2 regions of the Staphylococcus saccharolyticus genome follow, and region 2 is predicted to be linked to the other one. Evidence: a T-box and tRNA genes for the amino acid it is inferred to sense, from the RefSeq annotation. Region 2 holds a T-box; the other holds one or more tRNA genes.
What was found. The T-box of region 2 lies ahead of DYE57_RS05550 (valine--tRNA ligase). A T-box ahead of a tRNA ligase gene usually reads a tRNA of that ligase, here a tRNA-Val.
Positions count from the first base shown of each region.

Region 1: it has a tRNA-Val gene. The T-box ahead of DYE57_RS05550 (valine--tRNA ligase) is inferred to sense a tRNA for this amino acid. The anticodon was not compared.

Region 1 is NZ_UHDZ01000001.1:957,950-964,131, forward strand. Features, by position in the region: rRNA gene DYE57_RS04615 (23S ribosomal RNA) at 1-1,539, shown strand, start outside; rRNA gene rrf (5S ribosomal RNA) at 1,606-1,720, shown strand; tRNA gene DYE57_RS04625 (tRNA-Val) at 1,732-1,807, shown strand; tRNA gene DYE57_RS04630 (tRNA-Thr) at 1,814-1,889, shown strand; tRNA gene DYE57_RS04635 (tRNA-Lys) at 1,896-1,971, shown strand; tRNA gene DYE57_RS04640 (tRNA-Leu) at 1,980-2,062, shown strand; tRNA gene DYE57_RS04645 (tRNA-Gly) at 2,066-2,140, shown strand; tRNA gene DYE57_RS04650 (tRNA-Leu) at 2,148-2,236, shown strand; tRNA gene DYE57_RS04655 (tRNA-Arg) at 2,252-2,325, shown strand; tRNA gene DYE57_RS04660 (tRNA-Pro) at 2,335-2,408, shown strand; tRNA gene DYE57_RS04665 (tRNA-Ala) at 2,424-2,499, shown strand; tRNA gene DYE57_RS04670 (tRNA-Met) at 2,526-2,599, shown strand; tRNA gene DYE57_RS04675 (tRNA-Ile) at 2,627-2,700, shown strand; tRNA gene DYE57_RS04680 (tRNA-Ser) at 2,710-2,799, shown strand; tRNA gene DYE57_RS04685 (tRNA-Asp) at 2,809-2,884, shown strand; tRNA gene DYE57_RS04690 (tRNA-Ser) at 2,921-3,013, shown strand; tRNA gene DYE57_RS04695 (tRNA-Met) at 3,024-3,097, shown strand; tRNA gene DYE57_RS04700 (tRNA-Asp) at 3,112-3,187, shown strand; tRNA gene DYE57_RS04705 (tRNA-Phe) at 3,205-3,277, shown strand; tRNA gene DYE57_RS04710 (tRNA-Thr) at 3,286-3,361, shown strand; tRNA gene DYE57_RS04715 (tRNA-Tyr) at 3,363-3,446, shown strand; tRNA gene DYE57_RS04720 (tRNA-Trp) at 3,456-3,529, shown strand; tRNA gene DYE57_RS04725 (tRNA-His) at 3,532-3,604, shown strand; tRNA gene DYE57_RS04730 (tRNA-Gln) at 3,616-3,687, shown strand; tRNA gene DYE57_RS04735 (tRNA-Cys) at 3,693-3,766, shown strand; tRNA gene DYE57_RS04740 (tRNA-Gly) at 3,777-3,851, shown strand; tRNA gene DYE57_RS11830 (tRNA-Gly) at 3,862-3,936, shown strand; tRNA gene DYE57_RS04745 (tRNA-Leu) at 3,979-4,061, shown strand; partial or broken gene DYE57_RS04750 (trypsin-like serine peptidase) at 4,541-5,291, shown strand; gene DYE57_RS04755 (PTS sugar transporter subunit IIC) at 5,705-6,182, shown strand, end outside.
Region 2 is NZ_UHDZ01000001.1:1,128,819-1,135,000, reverse strand. Features, by position in the region: gene DYE57_RS05555 (bifunctional folylpolyglutamate synthase/dihydrofolate synthase) at 1-9, opposite strand, end outside; gene DYE57_RS05550 (valine--tRNA ligase) at 20-2,650, opposite strand; T-box leader at 2,693-2,926, opposite strand; gene DYE57_RS05545 (DNA-3-methyladenine glycosylase I) at 2,984-3,544, shown strand; partial or broken gene DYE57_RS05540 (AbrB family transcriptional regulator) at 3,651-4,708, opposite strand; gene hemL (glutamate-1-semialdehyde 2,1-aminomutase) at 4,935-6,182, opposite strand, start outside.

The sequences.
Region 1 (6,182 bases), 170 kb from region 2:
GGTCCTAAGCTGAGGCCGACAGGCGTAGGCGATGGATAACAGGTTGATATTCCTGTACCACTTAGTATCGTTTTAATCGATGGGGGGACGCAGTAGGATAGGCGAAGCGTGCTGTTGGAGTGCACGTCTAAGCAGTAAGGCTGAGTGTTAGGCAAATCCGGCACTCATCAGGCTAAGCTGTGATGGGGAGAGGAAATTGTTTCCTCGAGTCGTTGATTTCACACTGCCGAGAAAAGCCTCTAGATAGATAACAGGTGCCCGTACCGCAAACCGACACAGGTAGTCAAGATGAGAATTCTAAGGTGAGCGAGCGAACTCTCGTTAAGGAACTCGGCAAAATGACCCCGTAACTTCGGGAGAAGGGGTGCTCTTTAGGGTTTACGCCCAGAAGAGCCGCAGTGAATAGGCCCAAGCGACTGTTTATCAAAAACACAGGTCTCTGCTAAACCGTAAGGTGATGTATAGGGGCTGACGCCTGCCCGGTGCTGGAAGGTTAAGAGGAGTGGTTAGCTTCTGCGAAGCCACGAATCGAAGCCCCAGTAAACGGCGGCCGTAACTATAACGGTCCTAAGGTAGCGAAATTCCTTGTCGGGTAAGTTCCGACCCGCACGAAAGGCGTAACGATTTGGGCACTGTCTCAACGAGAGACTCGGTGAAATCATAGTACCTGTGAAGATGCAGGTTACCCGCGACAGGACGGAAAGACCCCGTGGAGCTTTACTGTAGCCTGATATTGAAATTCGGCACAGCTTGTACAGGATAGGTAGGAGCCATTGAAACGTGAGCGCTAGCTTATGTGGAGGCGTTGGTGGGATACTACCCTAGCTGTGTTGGCTTTCTAACCCGCACCACTTATCGTGGTGGGAGACAGTGTCAGGTGGGCAGTTTGACTGGGGCGGTCGCCTCCTAAAAGGTAACGGAGGCGCTCAAAGGTTCCCTCAGAATGGTTGGAAATCATTCACAGAGTGTAAAGGCATAAGGGAGCTTGACTGCGAGACTTACAAGTCGAGCAGGGTCGAAAGACGGACTTAGTGATCCGGTGGTTCCATATGGAAGGGCCATCGCTCAACGGATAAAAGCTACCCCGGGGATAACAGGCTTATCTCCCCCAAGAGTTCACATCGACGGGGAGGTTTGGCACCTCGATGTCGGCTCATCGCATCCTGGGGCTGTAGTCGGTCCCAAGGGTTGGGCTGTTCGCCCATTAAAGCGGTACGCGAGCTGGGTTCAGAACGTCGTGAGACAGTTCGGTCCCTATCCGTCGTGGGCGTAGGAAATTTGAGAGGAGCTGTCCTTAGTACGAGAGGACCGGGATGGACATACCTCTGGTGTACCAGTTGTCGTGCCAACGGCATAGCTGGGTAGCTATGTATGGACGGGATAAGTGCTGAAAGCATCTAAGCATGAAGCCCTCCTCAAGATGAGATTTCCCAACTTCGGTTATAAGATCCCTCGAAGATGACGAGGTTAATAGGTTCGAGGTGGAAGCGTGGTGACACGTGGAGCTGACGAATACTAATCGATCGAAGACTTAATCAAATAAAAATGTTTTGCGACACAAAACCTTACTTACTATCTAGTTTTGAATGTATAAACATTCACTTGTCTGGTGACAATGGCAAGGAGGTCACACCTGTTCCCATGCCGAACACAGAAGTTAAGCTCCTTAGCGCCGATGGTAGTCGGACTGACGTTCCGCTAGAGTAGGACGTTGCCAGGCAAATTATATTCGGAGAATTAGCTCAGCTGGGAGAGCATCTGCCTTACAAGCAGAGGGTCGGCGGTTCGAACCCGTCATTCTCCACCATTGATAGCCGGCCTAGCTCAATTGGTAGAGCAACTGACTTGTAATCAGTAGGTTGGGGGTTCAAGTCCTCTGGCCGGCACCATCTTTTGAGCCATTAGCTCAGTTGGTAGAGCATCTGACTTTTAATCAGAGGGTCAGAGGTTCGAATCCTCTATGGCTCACCATTACTTACGCGGGTGTGGCGGAATTGGCAGACGCACTAGACTTAGGATCTAGCGCCTTTACGGCGTGGGGGTTCGAATCCCTTCACCCGCATATGCGGAAGTAGTTCAGTGGTAGAACACCACCTTGCCAAGGTGGGGGTCGCGGGTTCGAATCCCGTCTTCCGCTCCATTATTTTGCCGGGGTGGCGGAACTGGCAGACGCACAGGACTTAAAATCCTGCGGTGAGAGATCACCGTACCGGTTCAATTCCGGTCCTCGGCACCATATTTATTTAATAATGCGCCCGTAGCTCAACTGGATAGAGCGTTTGACTACGGATCAAAAGGTTATGGGTTCGACTCCTATCGGGCGCGTTTATTCTACGGGAATTAGCTCAGCTTGGTAGAGCACTTGGTTTGGGACCAAGGGGGCGTAGGTTCGAATCCTGTCTTCCCGATAGTACATTTTTTTTGGGGGCTTAGCTCAGCTGGGAGAGCGCCTGCTTTGCACGCAGGAGGTCAGCGGTTCGATCCCGCTAGTCTCCACCATTATTAAAATTTACAAACTACATAACGGCGGTGTAGCTCAGCTGGCTAGAGCGTACGGTTCATACCCGTGAGGCCGGGGGTTCGATCCCCTCCACCGCCACTACTATTAGTTGTAGAATTATATTTAGGACCTTTAGCTCAGTTGGTTAGAGCTAACGGCTCATAACCGTTCGGTCGCAGGTTCGAGTCCTGCAAGGTCCATATAATTTTGGAGGAATACCCAAGTCCGGCTGAAGGGATCGGTCTTGAAAACCGACAGGGGCTTAACGGCTCGCGGGGGTTCGAATCCCTCTTCCTCCGTTTTTTGATGGTCCCGTAGTGTAGCGGTTAACACGCCTGCCTGTCACGCAGGAGATCGCGGGTTCGATTCCCGTCGGGACCGCCATTTTAGAATTATAGTAGCGATTTGCCTATAAATAGTGGAGGAATACCCAAGTCCGGCTGAAGGGATCGGTCTTGAAAACCGACAGGGCCTTAACGGGCCGCGGGGGTTCAAATCCCTCTTCCTCCGCCATTATTATTATCGCGGGATGGAGCAGTTCGGTAGCTCGTCGGGCTCATAACCCGAAGGTCGGTGGTTCAAATCCGCCTCCCGCAATATTATCTTTTATAGGTCGTGTAGTGTAGCGGTTAACACGCCTGCCTGTCACGTAGGAGATCGCGGGTTCGATTCCCGTCGAGACCGCCATTACGAATTATTATTTAGGTTCAGTAGCTCAGTTGGTAGAGCAATGGATTGAAGCTCCATGTGTCGGCAGTTCGATTCTGTCCTGAACCATATTTGTTGCCGGCCTAGCTCAATTGGTAGAGCAACTGACTTGTAATCAGTAGGTTGGGGGTTCAAGTCCTCTGGCCGGCACCATGGAGGGGTAGCGAAGTGGCTAAACGCGGCGGACTGTAAATCCGCTCCTTCGGGTTCGGCAGTTCGAATCTGCCCCCCTCCACCATATCTGAATAGGGGCATAGTTCAACGGTAGAATAGAGGTCTCCAAAACCTTTGATGTGGGTTCGATTCCTACTGCCCCTGCCATGGCGGTTGTGGCGAAGTGGTTAACGCATCGGATTGTGGTTCCGACACTCGAGGGTTCGATTCCCTTCAACCGCCCTTATGATTAATGGGCTATAGCCAAGCGGTAAGGCAACGGACTTTGACTCCGTCACGCGCTGGTTCGAATCCAGCTAGCCCAGTTATTGGCGGCATAGCCAAGTGGTAAGGCAGAGGTCTGCAAAACCTTTATCACCGGTTCAAATCCGGTTGCCGCCTCCAGGTTATATATGCGGGAGTAGTTCAACTCTTAGAACACATTCCTTCCCGGAATGAGATATAGGTGCAAATCCTATCTTCCGCTCCAATTAATATATGCGGGAGTAGTTCAATTTTCAGAACACGTTCCTTCCCGGAACGAGGTATAGGTGTAAGTCCTATCTTCCGCTCCATTATTCACTTCCATAGGGGGAAGTTTTTTATTTATGTATTGGGCCGGTGTGGCGGAATTGGCAGACGCGCGGGACTCAAAATCCTGTTCCTTTTTGGAGTGTCGGTTCGATCCCGACCACCGGTATAATTTTATATTTTTTTAGAAACTTTTAGACACATTTAGGATTTATTTTTATGCCACATCTATGTCACAAACTAAAAAATTACTAAGTTTTAATTATTTTATATGAATTATTGAAAATTTTTTGTTTTATTAATGTATTGTAACTATCATATATGAAAACTTAAAATCATAACGAAACAGTTCTTAACATAGATATACACATTTGTCTTCATAGACATATCAGGATTTGATTGCTTTTGACACCAATTGTTATACTAAGTAAATTCATATGTACTCAAAAGTATATTATTTATATATTAATATTTTTAATACCAAAATATATATTAATATAATATTTAAGAAATATTAATGTATAATTAGGCAGTTATAAACAATAGTTAACACATATAATATATATTTTGATTATAATAGATGTTATAAAAGTTATAATGAATATTTAAAATTTTAGGAGGTTTTAAAATGAAAAAAAGTTTTTATCAATGTGTTCAATTGCAATGGTGACACTAGCTACGACGACTCTCATTAATACTTCTTATGAGAGTGAAACTCATCATTCACAAAACCATACTTTACATCAACCTAGCCAGAATAATGTTCTAGATATTACTCAATCGCATAAAAATATTCAACCAAGTCAAGCTAAAAATTATCCAAGTGTTATTTTCCCGAATAATAATTGGCATCAAGTTTTTAACACGACTTACTAATGGTGCACATGGTAATCCACAAAACATAAATGTTCATCCTTCTGCTAAAAACGAGAGAGATTATCCAAATGGAAAATTTGTAGGTCAAGAAATTATACAATATCCTGGAAATAGTGATTTAGCAATTTTAAAAGTATCTCCTAACCAAAATGGTCAACATATTGGAGATGTTGTTAAACCAGCCAAAGTAAGCAATAATAATGATACTAGAATTAACGAAGATATTACAGTTACTGGTTATCCTGGAGATAAACCTCTGGCAACGATGTGGGAAAGTATTGGTAAAATCACTTATATCGGTGGAGAAGAATTAAGATATGATTTAAGTACAGTTGGAGGGAACTCAGGATTTCCTGTATTTAATAGTAAACATGAATTAATTGGTATTCATTGGGGTGGTGTCGATAACAAATACAATTCTAGCGTATATATCAATGATTTCGTTCAACAATTTTTGAGAAACAATATTCCAGTTATAGATATACAGGAAAGTAATACAGTTCTTAACGATAAATCAGCATAAGTATAAATCTGCAATTATAAAGTTAGATTGAATCTTGTACTTTATAACTGTAAGTTTTATATTTTAGCGGTTGGTGAAATACTCACTGGCCGCTATTTTTCAAAATTTTGGTAAAAAGAAAAATACCGTAGACAATATCTTTTATAAGTTTTTATCCAGTTTAAAACTTTAGAGTTAACTTTTAAATACATATACATATTTCATTTAGATTGTTAGTCAACTATAAGTTGGTTTTAAATCATAGAATTTGAGATGAAAATGGCTAAAAATAACTCAATTTTTTTCATGAAATTTGACAACTTCTTGATTTAAAGTTCATTTTTAGATAAACGCAAATAATTTTATTAATAAGTTATTGTTTATCTACTTTATCTATAATACTATTAATTTAATGTAGTATTTGGAGGTTTATAATGAGTAACTCGCAAGTAAATAGTAAGAGTTTTTTTAATAATATTTTAAATGCGGTAGGGGCTGGTGTAGTCATTGCGCTTTTGCCTAATGCTTTATTAGGTGAACTATTGAAATTTTTTAAAGAGGGTAACCATCTATTAGAAACAATCTTTCAATTGGTCACAATTATTCAATCTTTTATGGCTTTTATAATAGGTGTTTTAGCTGCACATCAATTTAAATTTAAAGGTGCGGGAGCTGCGATTATAGGTATATCTGCAATGCTTGGGTCAGGTGCTGTGCATTTTAATGGTCACTCAATTGAATTAAAAGGTATTGGCGATATTATAAATGTAAGTTTAGTAGTTATGATAGCTTGTTTTATATATATGTTCTTAGAAGGAAAATTGGGTTCTTTAGAAATGATTATAGTTCCTGTATTAGTTCCAGTAGTTAGCGGTTTAATAGGTTTATTTACATTACCTTATGTACAAGTGA
Region 2 (6,182 bases):
GTAATTCATGATCATACTCCTATGCTTTTAATTGTTCGATTCTTGATTTAACTCCATTATATTTTTCTTGATAATGTCGTTGCTTTTCTTTTTCTTCATTAATAATTCTCTCTGGAGCTTTATTAACAAAGTTTTCATTTGATAATTTTTTATCTACTCTATCTAACTCACTTTGAAGCTTGTCTAATTCTTTTTCTAGGCGAGCAATTTCCTTGTCCATATTAATGAGGCCTTCAAGAGGTAAAACAACTTTACCTGCTACAACAACTGAAGTCATCGCTTTTTCAGGTATAGAAATCTCTGTATCAATTGTTAAATCACTTGGATTACAGAACTTGTTAAGATAACTTGTATTATCTTTAAGTGTTTGAGTCGCCGTTTCATCTTTAGTTTGAATTAAGATAGGAATTGATTTAGAAAGTGGTGTATTCACTTCCACTCTTGATTGACGAACAGATTTAATGATTTCAACTAATTGTTGCATTGTTTGCTTACTTTCTTCAAACATTAATGTTTCTTTTACAGTTGGCCATTCTGCATTAACTATTGTCTCCCCTTTATGAGGTAAACTTCGCCAAATACTTTCTGTAACAAAAGGCATAAATGGATGCAACATCTTCATTATTTTATCCAACACATAACTTAAAACAGAACGAGTAGTTTGCTTTTGCGATTCGTCCTCACCGTTCATTGGTATTTTACTCATTTCGATGTACCAATCACAAAACTCATCCCAGATAAAGTTATATAAAGCTCGACCTACTTCACCAAATTCATATTTATCACTTAATTCAGTTACCGTACTTATTGTTTCATTTAAACGTGTTAATATCCATTTATCTGCTAATGATAAATCTCCAGTTAAGTCAATATCATCTACTGTAAAATCAGCACCAATATTCATTAAACTAAAACGTGCAGCATTCCAAATTTTATTAATAAAATTCCAAACTGATTCCACTTTTTCTGTTGAAAAACGTAAATCATGTCCAGGAGATGATCCAGTGGCAAGGAAATATCTTAAACTATCAGCACCGTATTCATTAATGACATCCATAGGATCCACACCATTACCTAATGATTTACTCATTTTACGACCATCTTCGGCTCTAACTAATCCGTGAAGTAATACATCATTAAATGGACGTGTATTCGTAAATTCTAATCCTTGGAAAATCATTCTAGCTACCCAAAAGAAAATAATATCATATCCAGTGACCAAAGCATTAGTTGGGTAATAGCGCTTAAAGTCCTCTACATCAATATCTGGCCAACCCAGTGTTGAGAACGGCCATAATGCACTAGAAAACCATGTATCAAGTACATCTTCATCTTGAACCCAATTTTCAATGTCACTTGGTGCATCTTCACCTACATAAATTTCACCAGTCTCTTTGTGATACCACGCTGGAATTTGATGTCCCCACCAAAGTTGGCGAGAAATTGTCCAATCTCTGATTTCCTTCATCCATCTATTAAATGTATTTTCAAATCGACCAGGGAAAAAGTCAATTCTATCTTTAGTTTTTTGGTTATCTAGTGCTCTTTGTGCTAAAGGCTTCATTTTTACAAACCATTGCGTAGATAAATACGGTTCTACTATAGCACCAGATCTCTCAGAGTGACCGACAGAATGCATATGCTCTTCTATTTTAATAACTAAATCTTGTTCTTTCAAATCTTCAACAAGCTGTTTACGACATTCAAAACGATCCATTCCTTCGTATTTATCTGCTTGCTCATTCATCTTGCCATATTTATCCATGACAATAATATTTTCCAATTGATGTCTTTGACCAATTTCAAAATCATTTGGGTCGTGTGCTGGAGTAACTTTCATAGCACCTGAACCAAATTCTATATCAACATACTCATCAGCTAAGATTGGCAACTCCCTACCAACTATTGGTAAAACTACCTTTTTACCTATTACACCTTTGTAACGTTCATCATTTGGATTAACAACAATTGCAGTATCTCCAAGCATTGTTTCTGGACGAGTAGTAGCTATTTCAATATAACCTTCTCCATCAACGTATGGATATTTAAAATGATAGAAAGCACCTTGAACATCTTCATGAATCACTTCAATATCTGATAAAGCTGTTCTAGCTTTTGGATCCCAATTGATGATTCTCTCACCTCTGTAGACAATACCTTTGTTGTATAAATCTATAAACACTTTTCTTACAGCTTTACTTAAACCTTTATCAAGAGTGAAACGTTCTCTACTATAGTCCAAACCCAGACCCAATTTAGCCCATTGTTGTCTAATGAATGAAGCATACTCTTCCTTCCAATCCCAAGCTTGTTCTAAAAACTTCTCTCTACCTAAATCATGTCTAGATATACCTTGTTCATTCAGTTTTGCCTCAACTTTTGCTTGAGTTGCTATACCTGCATGATCCATGCCAGGAAGATATAAAGTATCATAACCTTGCATACGTTTCATACGCGTAATAATATCTTGTAATGTTGTATCCCAAGCATGTCCTAAATGTAATTTTCCAGTAACATTTGGGGGTGGAATTACGATTGTATAAGCCTCTTTAGATTTATCTTCTGATGGTTTAAAGTAACCATTCTTAACCCATTCGTCATAACGACCCTTTTCAACTTCTCTTGGATCGTATTTTGGTTTCATCTCCATTAAAAATACCTCCTAATATAAATAAAAACATCCGACCTATAAAAATAGGACGGATGTTCCGTGGTACCACCTATATTCAAGAAGAACTATTTAAGCTTAGTTCTTCAAGCACTTAAGTATTATGATTAACGCTCAAACACGCTTTTACTTACTCAGTGTTGTTCAGTAAAAGTTCAATACAGGGCTACCTTCAGTTAAAATCATTTACATATTTACACCTACCATATGCTCTCTTTAAAATGATAAGAACCTACTCTTCCCTCATAATATATTCATTTACTCACTTATAGTATAATGGATGAATGAATAAGTCAATGTATAGGAGGTAAAATTATGAAAGAGTGTGCTTTTAACACTGATGACCCAGTTTATTTAGAGTATCATGATTATTTTTGGGGGCAACCTTTATACGACAGCAAAGATTTGTTTAAACTTATGGCTTTGGAATCTCAACATGCAGGTTTATCTTGGCTGACAATTTTGAAAAAGAAAGCATCTTATGAAGAAGCCTTTTATTATTTTGATCCAAAGCAAGTTTCTCAAATGACTAAAAAAGACATCGATCGATTAATGAAATTTCCTAATATCGTCCATAATCGTAAAAAACTAGAAGCTATTGTAAGCCAAGCTCAAGGTTATCTAAAAATTGAAGAGGGTTATGATAGCTTTAGTGATTTCTTATGGTCATATGTAGATTATAAGCCTATTGATATGGGATATAAAAAACCAAGAGATCGTAAAAATGTTGATGCACGTGCGACGCAACTCTCTAAAGATTTAAAAAAATACGGTTTTAAATTTTTAGGACCTGTCACTGTTTTCACTTTCTTAGAGGCTGCAGGATTATACGACGCTCACTTAGAAGGTTGTTCTGCTAAACCTAAACACTCATAATTCAGAGTGTTAAATTATAAGTATAATACCACCCAATGATTTTGAAATGAGACCATTAGAATGTTGCGCTAACATTCAACTATTAGAAGCACTTTGGGTGACTGTATTATTTTACTTTGAATTTTAAGAAATAACTAATAAGAGGCGCTATGATAAACAATATGAAGAAAATTCTAAAGATATAATAACTAGATATCATCGCTACATCTGCACCGATAGCAATAGCAACTAAAACAATCTGACTCATACCTCCAGGTGCTGCTCCTAAAAACAACTCATTTATTGAATGATTAGTCAATAAATGAATGATTAAAACCATTATAAACGTTGTAAGAATTAGCATCATATTTTGAAATGCTATAGCAACAGCAATTCTTCCTTTTAAATCATTTAATAAGTGTGCTATTTGCAATCCTATTCGAATCATATATTAATTGTGCTATAGCTAATAACCAATAATCTAAAGTAAAAGTTAAATTGGTAGTTAAATTCCACACTATAAGTACCGCAATAGAAGCAAGCAATTGTTTAATAGGAAAATTAACTTTTGACATTATGAAATAAACAATAGTAATGATGAGTAACAACAACACAATTTGCCAAATCTCTAAGGCACGTGATAAAGGAATCGTGCTATTGATACCCACTTCTTTTGAACTAGATGAATCTTGAAAAAATATGATATGAGTGGCACTAAAATTACAACAAATATATACGAGAGGTTTGAGTTAATCTTACAACTAAAATATTAGCATTTTTATTTTCTTCAGCAATAATAAGCATTTGACTTAGGGCACCTGGAATGACACTTAATATAGCAGTCTCAATATTAACCTTTGCAATTTTCTTAAAAAAGAAAGCAATAAGTAGTGATATAACAATTAATAAAACTGTAACGATAATGATAGTTAACCAATTATTACTAATATCACCGATAACGCTTTTAGTAAAAGTAGAACCTATCTCTATACCTAAAAAAATCAAACCCATTTGACTGAGCCAAAACAGCCATTTGATTGTCAATTTGAACACACGCACGCATAGAATCGTCGCAATAATAGGTCCAAACATAAATGGTAGCAGAATGTGTGAAACTTTTAGAATAAAACTAATGATGATAGCAGTGATTAATATAATAAGATTATTTCTCTGTAAGTGATTCATTTTGAACACGCTACTTTCATATATATGAGTCATATAATAATGCAAGGAATATTTTTTGTGTTAAAAATTATTAGCTTTCTATTTATACGTGGTTATAATTAGCTTTAGGCTAGTAACTTTTTCATATAACTATAATGTAGTACTTGTAGAAATGTAACTAAAGGCTGAGATATTTTCAAGTTTTATCCCAGCCTTAACTACAATATAGCTAATTAATTTAAAACTATCATACTATTCGACTAAGCACATTATCAAATGCCTGAACAGTTTTTTCTATATCTTTTTTAGTATGTGCCATAGACAAGAAAGTACCTTCGAATTGTGAAGGAGGCAAGAATACTCCTTCTTTAGCCATTTCTCTATACATGTTACTAAATAGTTCTAAATCACTTTTATTTGCTTCCTCAAAGTTAGTCACTGGCCCTTCATTCAAGAAATAACCAATCATCGAACCAGCACGATTAACTGTAATTGGCACGTTATGTTTTGCAAACACTTCTTTTAATCCTTTTTCAAGAATATCACCTAAAGCATTAAAGTAGTCGTAAGATTCAGGTGTTAACTGACTTAACGTTTCATATCCGCTTGTCATTGCTAATGGATTTCCTGATAACGTTCCCGCTTGATAAATCGTTCCGACTGGTGCAATTTGATCCATAATTTCCTTTTTACCGCCAAAGGCACCTACAGGCAATCCGCCACCAATCACTTTTCCTAAACAAGTTAAATCAGGTGTTACACCGAAATATCCTTGAGCACAATGATAACCTATTCGGAAACCTGTCATAACTTCATCAAAAATGAGTAAAGCACCATATTCAGTCGTAATATCACGTAATCCTTGTAAAAATCCTTCTACAGGAGGAACGACACCCATATTACCTGCAACTGGCTCTACAATAACACCTGCAATGTCATCACCATACTTTTCAAAAGCTAGACGAAGTGATTTTAAATCATTGTATGGTACTGTAATAGTATTTTTAGCAATACCTTCAGGTACGCCAGGTGAGTCTGGTAAACCTAACGTAGCTACTCCAGAACCCGCTTTAATTAAAAGTGAGTCACTATGACCGTGATAACATCCTTCAAATTTAATAATTTTATTTCGTCCATTATATCCTCTAGCTAAACGGAGTGTGTCTAAAGTAGCTTCTGTTCCAGAAGAAACCATTCTTACTTTTTCAATAGACGGAACACGTTCAATAACTAATTCTGCTAATTTATTTTCTTGTAGTGTAGAGGCACCAAAACTAGTACCCTTATCAACAACTTCATGTAATTTTTCAATGACTTGTTTATTTTTATGACCTAAAATTAACGGTCCCCAACTCAAGACATAATCGATGTATTCATTGCCATCAATATCATAAATTTTAGACCCTTCAGCATGATCCATAAAAATCGCAGGTGTATTTACTGATTTAAATGCTCTTACTGGACTGTTAACACCACCTGGCATCAAATTTTCAGC